Regions from separate parts of the Cellulosilyticum sp. genome, predicted to be linked through region 1. Evidence: riboswitches for the same ligand, from Rfam matches in the RefSeq annotation. Region 1 holds a riboswitch; the other holds the start of a gene.
What was found. A riboswitch is a leader RNA that binds a small molecule or an ion and turns the genes downstream of it on or off. The one in region 1 is predicted to bind tetrahydrofolate.
Positions count from the first base shown of each region.

Region 2: linked by a shared signal. The riboswitch ahead of AC1VAQ_RS10860 (folate family ECF transporter S component) and the one ahead of AC1VAQ_RS12760 (folate family ECF transporter S component) in region 1 are both predicted to bind tetrahydrofolate.

Region 1 covers NZ_CEVXFV010000029.1:28,156-32,571, forward strand. The annotation lists gene fliB (flagellin lysine-N-methylase) at 1-865, shown strand, start outside; gene AC1VAQ_RS12750 (hypothetical protein) at 919-1,524, shown strand; gene AC1VAQ_RS12755 (hypothetical protein) at 1,604-1,933, shown strand; gene AC1VAQ_RS12760 (folate family ECF transporter S component) at 2,146-2,721, opposite strand; THF riboswitch at 2,793-2,893, opposite strand; gene aroC (chorismate synthase) at 3,234-4,328, opposite strand.
Region 2 covers NZ_CEVXFV010000022.1:5,048-9,463, reverse strand. The annotation lists gene AC1VAQ_RS10865 (bifunctional folylpolyglutamate synthase/dihydrofolate synthase) at 1-977, opposite strand, end outside; gene AC1VAQ_RS10860 (folate family ECF transporter S component) at 1,081-1,851, opposite strand; THF riboswitch at 1,952-2,048, opposite strand; gene AC1VAQ_RS10855 (methyl-accepting chemotaxis protein) at 2,224-3,693, opposite strand; gene AC1VAQ_RS10850 (hypothetical protein) at 3,853-4,416, opposite strand, start outside.

The sequences.
Region 1 (4,416 bases):
GTTTCCGCGTACTTTTAATGAGGTAGGCGAGCATGTGGAATATTCTATTGCCCTTTCTTGTCCAGAAGCAGCAAGAATGATTTTATTAAATGAAGCGGGCTTTAAGCTTGAAGGAGTAGAAGCACCCAATCATTATAAAGTAAGTGGAAAACTGCCTATAAACGAAAAGAAACCTCAAAAATGGCAAGACTATTTATTAGAGATTCGTAGTATATTAATGGGGCTTATTCAGAATAGAAATAAGTGCTTCTTTGAGCGATTTAGTGATGTTGAAGACTTTCTGCTTAAGTTAGATAGTGTAAGCCGTAAACAAAGTGTAAAAGAAATACAAAACCTTTTAGTAGCATATAAGGACTTAGATAAGCTACCAGCTTCTTTAAATCATCCTTTTAAAGATAAATGGAAAAACAAAGCACTAGCGCTTGTCATGAAGCTAAAAGTTTTACGTTGCGAGAAGAAATGGCCTTCAACCTTTTATGAAAATAGCTATAATGACTTGCTTGAAGGTTTAAATTTAGTAGAAAAAGATGACTTAAGGGCTGCTAAAGTGTGTCTTGAAAAAGGAGAAAAAAATTATTTGGAGCCTTTTATGAAGACACATGGCTATATTTTAGAAAATTATTTTGCAAACTATATATTTGAGCGCCTAGTACCATTAGATGGTGAAAATGTATTAGAAAGCTTAACAAAGCTTGAAATTTATAAGCATCTTATTTTTACCCATTTAATTGCTATGGGAAATGTCAAAGAAAAAATAGATGCACATGAAGTGGTGGCATTTATTCAGGCGTTTTCAAAAGTTTTTGACCACAATGAAATTTATATGTATAAGTTACTTAAGCTTGAAAAAGCATCTAAGCAGTAAATGATAAAAATACAAAGCACTAACATTTAAAGCAGTGCTAAAAAGGAGTTAATATGGAACAACAATTACAAGGCTGTACAGCAGAAGAAATCTTTGAAAAAGTAGGCGAAGGGAAAACACTTAATACAAAAAAGAATATTTTAGAATACATGGATAAAATGCGTGAACTTAGTAAAAGTGGTGCATTAGATGAAGAGCAGATTAAAGAAGTATATGAATTCATCGAAAATAACATTATGGCAATGAGTGAAACAGTTAAAGCTAATACAATTGTTTACCTCAAAAATGAACTCAAACTTAAACTTGGTAAGTTTGCAAAAGTAAGTGCTACAAAAGATAATGCTTTTATCACTTTCTTCAAACAAACTTATGAGAGTAGTGTTAAAACAAAAGAATACACATGGGTACTTGCAGACCAAACTAAAATTAGAGAACAACAGATTTTAGATACTTTAAAAACAATCAATACTTACTGTTTCAAATCAAGACTTACAGATAGTGAGAAAAAGGATATCTATCCTATGATTGAACGTATCGTTGATACTCAGAATGTAAGACTTATTAATCAAATAAGAAGTATGGAAGGGATTCGTAAAGCATTTAGAATTAAAGTTGTGGAAGAAGAGCATCGTTATAAAATTATTAAGATAAAGAGATAATAGTGAGATAGGTGGAAAGGTCCGCAGGGGCATCCACTAGTGACTAGCTGCACTCTCCGCAATTTGTGATAGTTTAAGCTTGAATATTAAAGGAACGGCAGAATTGAGTGCGTTGGAATATGATAAAAGTACTTTTAATATATTATTAGCACATCGACCTGAACTATTTGAAACCTATGTGAAAGAGGAGATGGACTTAGTGCTTACGGGACATGCACATGGCGGGCAGATAAGGCTGCCTTTAATTGGAGGACTTGTTGCACCAAATCAAGGCTTATTACCTAAATATACAAGTGGTAAGTTTGTAGAAAATGAAACAGCTATGATAGTAAGTAGAGGCATTGGCAATAGTACTTTCCCATTTAGAGTCAATAATAGACTAGAGCTGGTAGTTGTTTCATTACATTAAAAAAGACGTTCCTAATTTTGGTACGTCTTTTTTAATGCAAGAATATTTAAGATAACAGTTACAAGTATAGAGAAACCAACTAAAACCTTGAAATATGCATGTAGGTAAATAGGTTTCTCCCAATGATTTTACATGGCTCAAAACTATGAATGACTAAAATTTATAAATGTGAAATCTATATGAGGATAATGGTCAGTAAAGATCATGTACCATTAGTGTGCGATGCGTAGTTTTGTTTTTGATAAAAGTGTTTTGGTAGCCATGAGGACGATGTAGAGTAAGATAATTTCAAATGGAAGTAATGAAATATTCTTAATGAAACGTGGTCCTATGATGGCACTGATGGCATCACCGTAGAGAAGGGCGCCCCAGTAAGTATTTAGGCAAACGTTAAGGAAAATGTTAATACAGGTTTTAGCAGAGATAGTACGCCAGATGTTGCATTTGCCTTTGTAGAAGAAGAGACCATAAATTATACCACCTAAAATAGCTGTGACGGTGTAGCCTAGGAAAAACGGACCTGTTGGTTTCAAGAAGAATTTAATGAGGTTGGCAAGACCATTTCCAATACCGGCAGCAACTGGACCATAGAACATGCCCATAAGAGCTGTGACTAGGAAACCAATACCGATTTTAAGTGTTGGGGTGATTTGAAAACTAGTGACATAAGAAACTACAACGCTTAAAGCGATGAGCATAGAAAGACCCGTTAAAGAGCGGGTGTTTGTAAGTTCTTTATAAGAGCCTACAAAAGAATCTTTAAGATTTGAAAATAATTTATTGTTCATAGCAGATACCTCCTTGTCTAAAATTTGCTGTACAAGATCTATAGGTAACTACTACCAATTCTTGAAGATGTAACAGCGGGATGCGGTGAATAAATCGCAAGCTTAAAAACTTTTCGTTCCGTTAGCAACTCCCCGTCTAATGGACACTTAACGTAAATTCACCTACTCTGCGTATGCCAGTTTATTATAGCAGATAAATGATTAAAATAAACCATAAAATTATAAAAATTAATTAAAAATGAATAATTTTGTTTATTTTAAAATAATTAATTGATAATAAGGCAGAATTTATTGCATATTATCCATAAACTTTTTGGAGTATATAATAATAAGGTGTTTCTAGTATGCTGAATATATAGTCCTGATTTCCACTGAAGGAACATATATTCTTCACCATTAATTTTTTTAGGGTATAAGTGCTGGCTGTTTAATCATTTTCATGCAGATTAATTTTAAAGGAGTGTTATGAAATAAGATGAATATTTCATAACACTCCTTTAGCATCAATAAGTTTAAGTTAACTTTAAGATATTATTCATATTTGACCCAAGGTTGCAGAGAATAAGATCTGCAAGGGCAATAGCTGCCATAGATTCTACGACAACTACGGCACGAGGCACGATGACAGGATCATGGCGTCCTGTGATTTCAATAGTTGTTTCTTCTAAATTTTTAGTGATGGTGTGCTGCATTTGAGCAATAGAAGGCGTTGGTTTAAAGTGCGCTTTAAAGAAAATGTCACTACCATCGGACATGCCGCCTAAGATGCCGCCAGAATGATTGGTTGTTTTACTTACTTTGCCATCTTTGATGCAAAAGGCATCGTTATACTGTGAACCTAAAAGCTTAGAGGCTTCTATGCCACTACCAACTTCGAAAGCTTTGACACCACCGATTCCCATGATTGCATAAGCTAGGGAGGCATCAAGTTTGTCAAAGACTGTTTCACCGATGCCAGCAGGAACGCCGCTAATGATACATTCTACACTACCACCAACGGAATCTTTTTGACTACGCATTTGTGCAATGAAATCAAGAGCTTTTTCTGCTGTTTTATTGCTTGGCATGTTTACAGGATTTTCTCTAGCCTCTAGAAGGTTGAAATCATCCTCGCTTACTTCAATAGGGCCTATAGAGCGGGTGTAAGCCGTAACAGAAATACCAAGTTCTGCAAGGAAGCGCTTAGCTACAGCGCCAGCAGCTACTCTAGCAGCTGTCTCACGGCCAGAAGAACGGCCACCTCCACGATAATCTCTAATGCCATATTTTTGATCAAATGTATAATCTGCATGGGAAGGACGGTAAACATCTTTTATATTGCTATAATCATGAGATTTTTGATTGGTATTGCGAATAAGGAGAGCAATAGGCGTACCAGTCGTAACGCCTTCAAAAGTGCCAGAGAGTATTTCAACAAGGTCATCTTCTTTGCGCGTTGTCCCAATTTGCCCATTGCCAGGCTTTCTCCTATCCATATTCTTCATAATATCTTCTAATGAAATCGGTATATTAGAGGGGCAACCGTCAATGGTAACTCCTAAGGCAGAGCCATGGGATTCACCAAAGGTAGAAACTCGAAATATTTTACCGAAAATTGAACCAGACATATAAATGCTCCTTTCTTAAAATAATAGTAAATAAAGATAATTTTAACACAATCCCCTATAAATCTTCAATGAGAAGTGTTTATAATAA
Region 2 (4,416 bases), on a different contig from region 1:
AATGCCATAATGCCATCTACATTATGCGCCCCATCAATAAAGAATAATGGCTTCTCACCTATTTTCTCAAAACGCCCCTCCCATTTCGTTTCATTCAGCGCCCTTCTTATTTGTGTTTTTCCTAACTGGACACCCTTTTCTTTTAGGACATTTAGTACCTCTAATGCAATCATGCAGTTATACACTTGATGGGCCCCAATAAGACCTAAATGATAACTTTCTCCTGCGATTTCAAAACATGTTCCGTCTTGTGTAATGCTGACTACCTTTGCAGCCTTGCAGTTTGCCTCAATGAGTTTTGCATTCTGCTGCTCACACACCTTTTGTAAGACTGTCATTACTTCTATATCTTGTGTACCTGTTACTACTAATCCGTTTTCTTTAATAATACCTGCTTTTTGAGTTGCAATACTTGTTAATGTATCGCCTAAGAAATCTTTATGATCAATCGAAATCTTAGTTATTACAGAAATTAAAGACTTCTTAATCACATTAGTACCATCTAACGCCCCTCCTAAGCCAACTTCTAGTACAACAAAGTCTACTTGCTTTTCATAGAAATACGTAAAGGCGACACCTACCATAATTTCAAAGTAAGACGGTTCATGTCCTTCAGCCTTTAAAACTTTTGCTGATTCTGTAACTTTTATGACACAAGCTAAAAAGTCCTCTTCATTAATATTTTCATTATTGATACGAATATTTTCTCTAGGTGTTACAAGATAAGGCGAATTAAAACACCCTACTTTATACCCATTTTCCTTAAGGGCATTGCTGATAAAAGCACTTGTTGAACCTTTTCCATTTGTGCCACCTATATGAATGATTTGCAATTTATCTTCAGGATTTCCTAGCCTTTCCATAAGTAAAGTAATATTCTCAAGGCCAAGACGAATACCTCCACCATTAAATACTTCTAAATATTCTAGTGCTAACTTTTCTTTCATTTTTCCTTTACCTTTCATTATTCTTTTCATTTAAAGAGGGTGTCACAATGTGGCACCCTGTTTTATATTTTCAAAGTAATTTATTAACTTTTCTTTTTCTTTACGTAGTCTCTATTTCTTAGCACAGCCTAACTTATGCAATATATCTGCTTTTTATACTTACTGGGAGTGCCTTTAAAATAATATATAAAAACATCACTTGAAGTGGAATATCTATAAGGGATTTAAATATACGTACCATTATAGATGCCATAACTGGAATATTGTACATTTGATTAAGCCATACTGGTGTACAAATAAGTTGTACCACAATGAAGTTGATAATTGTAATAAAGATAATCTTATCAATTGCATATAAGTGGTCACTCTCACTAAAGCGTTTTTGTACAAAAGCTGTTACCACGGCTAATGCTACAAGTATTATAACCATTAAAATACTTAATACAATATGAGTTGGCATCCCCATAACAGTTCCTAAGTTCTCGATTTCGTGAATACCAATAAAGTTAATATAAATAATTGCCCCTATTGCAGCCGCTATCCCTAAGCCTAGGTTAATTTTATTGAAAGATGCTGTAATCTGTCTTTTCTTAATCTGTGCAAAAATAACACCTGGAATTAAACCTACTAAAATGGAGTTAATCGTAAACCCTGGATGATAAGGTGCCCCATTACTTGTAAATAAGAATCCGATGATATCACTTAAAAAACCTGCAATAGCACCATATACACCACCAAATAAACTACCTGCTAAAAATACGGGAATACCTGATACAGAAAATCGTACAGACGGGAATCCAAATAGCGGAATATAAATCACCATACTACTTAGGACAATACTAATTGCAACAAGAAGGGCTGTTGCTGCCATAGGAAATAAGTTTGTTTTGTTACTTTTTTGCATAAAAATGCCTCCTTAAAAATTTTATAAGGAGCTGGTTTTCACAAGGAACAACGTTATTATAATAATATCGACCTACTGATATAGGCCTTTATAATAATATTGCAGTGAATGCAAGTATTGAACCGCAACCTTTAGGTTTTCGTCTATGTTCAACATTCCGTAACAATAGCACTTAACGCTCAATACTCTACCCTGCTCTGTACCTTTATTGTAGCACACTTAAGCTGCATAATCACCTATCTATATTATATAAATTTTCTTTAATTTTATACAAATTTACTGACATATATGTAAAAACCGCTAACAATCGACTGTTAGCGGTTTTTATTTACCTCATATCTAATTAATTGATTTATGTAAATGTGTTCTTAGTTAAATATATTTTTTCATTTCTGCTGCTAATTCTAGAAGTTCCTTCACATATGTACTTGCTGCTTCAGTTAACTCTACATTTGCAACTGCCATAGTTGCAACCTCCTGAGAACCTGCAGTAGTTTCTTCACTAATCGAAGAAATATCATTGATGTTTTCTACAATTTCTGTGTTTCTCTTTACAATAGTTTCCATATTTTCATCAATGATTTCTGTCTTTACATACATTGCTTTAATTGCTTCTATCATTTTATCAAACATAACTCTTGTTCTTTCAATAAGTTGTGCTTGTTCTTCAGCCACTTCACTGAGTTGCCCTACATTTTTTTCTACATCTTCAGTGCGTCTTTGTAAGTCTTTGATGATATTTGCAATATTAGCAGTAAACTCACTACTTTGAGATGCTAATTTCCCTACTTCTCCTGCTACTACAGCAAAGCCTTTACCTGCTTCTCCTGCTCTAGCACTCTCAATAGCTGCATTAAGTGATAATAAGTTCGTTTGTTCCGAAATGGCTGTAATAACTTCAACTATATCAGTAATCTGCATTGATTTTTCTTTAAAGTCTGCCATAACGACCTTCGTTTCGTTACTTATTGTATTGGTAACCTTCGCCTTTTGGCCTAATGTGCCTACAATCTTCATTCCCTCTCTAAAGTATTGTTCTGACTCTCCAAAGACCTCTTTTATCTCTCCGAATGACTGAGCTGTTACATTAATCTGATCATGTATGTTTCGTGTAATCTCTAATTGATTTTCTATGCTTTGTGCCGTTTCATTCGCACCCTCTGAAATCTGCCCGATTGCTATTGAAACATTTTCAGATGAGGCTGCTACTTGATCTACAATATCATGTACTTTTTCGCAATTAACATCTACTAATCTAGCAACTTGCAGTACGTCTGATATGAGTACCTCTTGCATTTCCTTCTCTTTTTCAATAGTTGCGAGCTTTATATCATTGTCTTCTTTAGCTAATTTAGCAACTGTCCATAACATTGCTGCAAAGCTTACACAAAGTATCCCATTAATTACTTCATTACCAATTAGTAAAGTAACATCAGCACCTGGCTGTACGAGCTTAATAAATAATATTATTAAGTCAATGCTACAAATCCCTATTAAAAGATATAATTCAACCTTTACATCATAATATAAAAAGAATATAAGCATAATGCCAAAAGCAAGTGGAAAAAGCTGCTGCCCTAATGAGCCTTTTGCAACACTTACATATAATATTAAATACGCTATCATCCCATAATATTTAAAACTTTCAAGTGCTGCATTACGCTTGAATATTAAAAGACAAATAATCATAGGTCCCATGTATAATAATATGCTTATAATAGCAGTCCCTGTATTTCGTAATGCTAAAAACTGTAGACCCACCAATAAACTTAAAAAGCTTCCTAATGCAATTCCTACTGAAACAATTAATTTATTTAATTTCATTAAGGTCTGTTCTCCCATATTCTACCCCCCTAGCTATAATTTTCTTAATTAATGACACTTTTACATAAATCCACTTTGAAATTTTACTTTTTTTACCATTTAGTGTCAAGTCAGACCTAATTAATCAACTAAAAAAAGTTATTACAGCTTTAATATTAGTGTAATAACTTCTTATCTTTATTTATTCAATTCTTTAAAAAATCCACCTACAATTTCAGCATCCTCTTTAAATTGCTTTAGCAACTGTTCGTAATCCTCTGCTTGAGGTAACAATGAAATTTCTATGCTTAATGCCGTTTTGTACATTCCCTTAAATACCTGTTCAGCACTTCGTATAGCTTCTAGAAATTTGTCACCAGGTAGTACCGTATATAAATGTTCTAGTTTTTCTAGGGTTGTTATGATACTATAGCTAAATGTTTGAATAAGTCCAGGGTCAATTTGTCTTGAAAGCTCTATATAAGAAAAAACACAGTTATATAACTCTACTAGCAATGGCTCCGGAATATGCTTAAACTCCACACGCATATATTCTTTTTTAGGCTTTCTAAATCGTCTCTTTACCTCAGGCTTTTCTACAATGTAGTAATTGTTGAAATTCATGAAATACTGTTCAAATTCCTTTTGTGTCATATTTAAATAAATCTTAAATCCTCTAAAGTAATAGATATTATCATTGAATCCATACCATGCATTTATGCGTTCACCTTTTCGTATCCCCTTATAGCTTTTAATACAAAT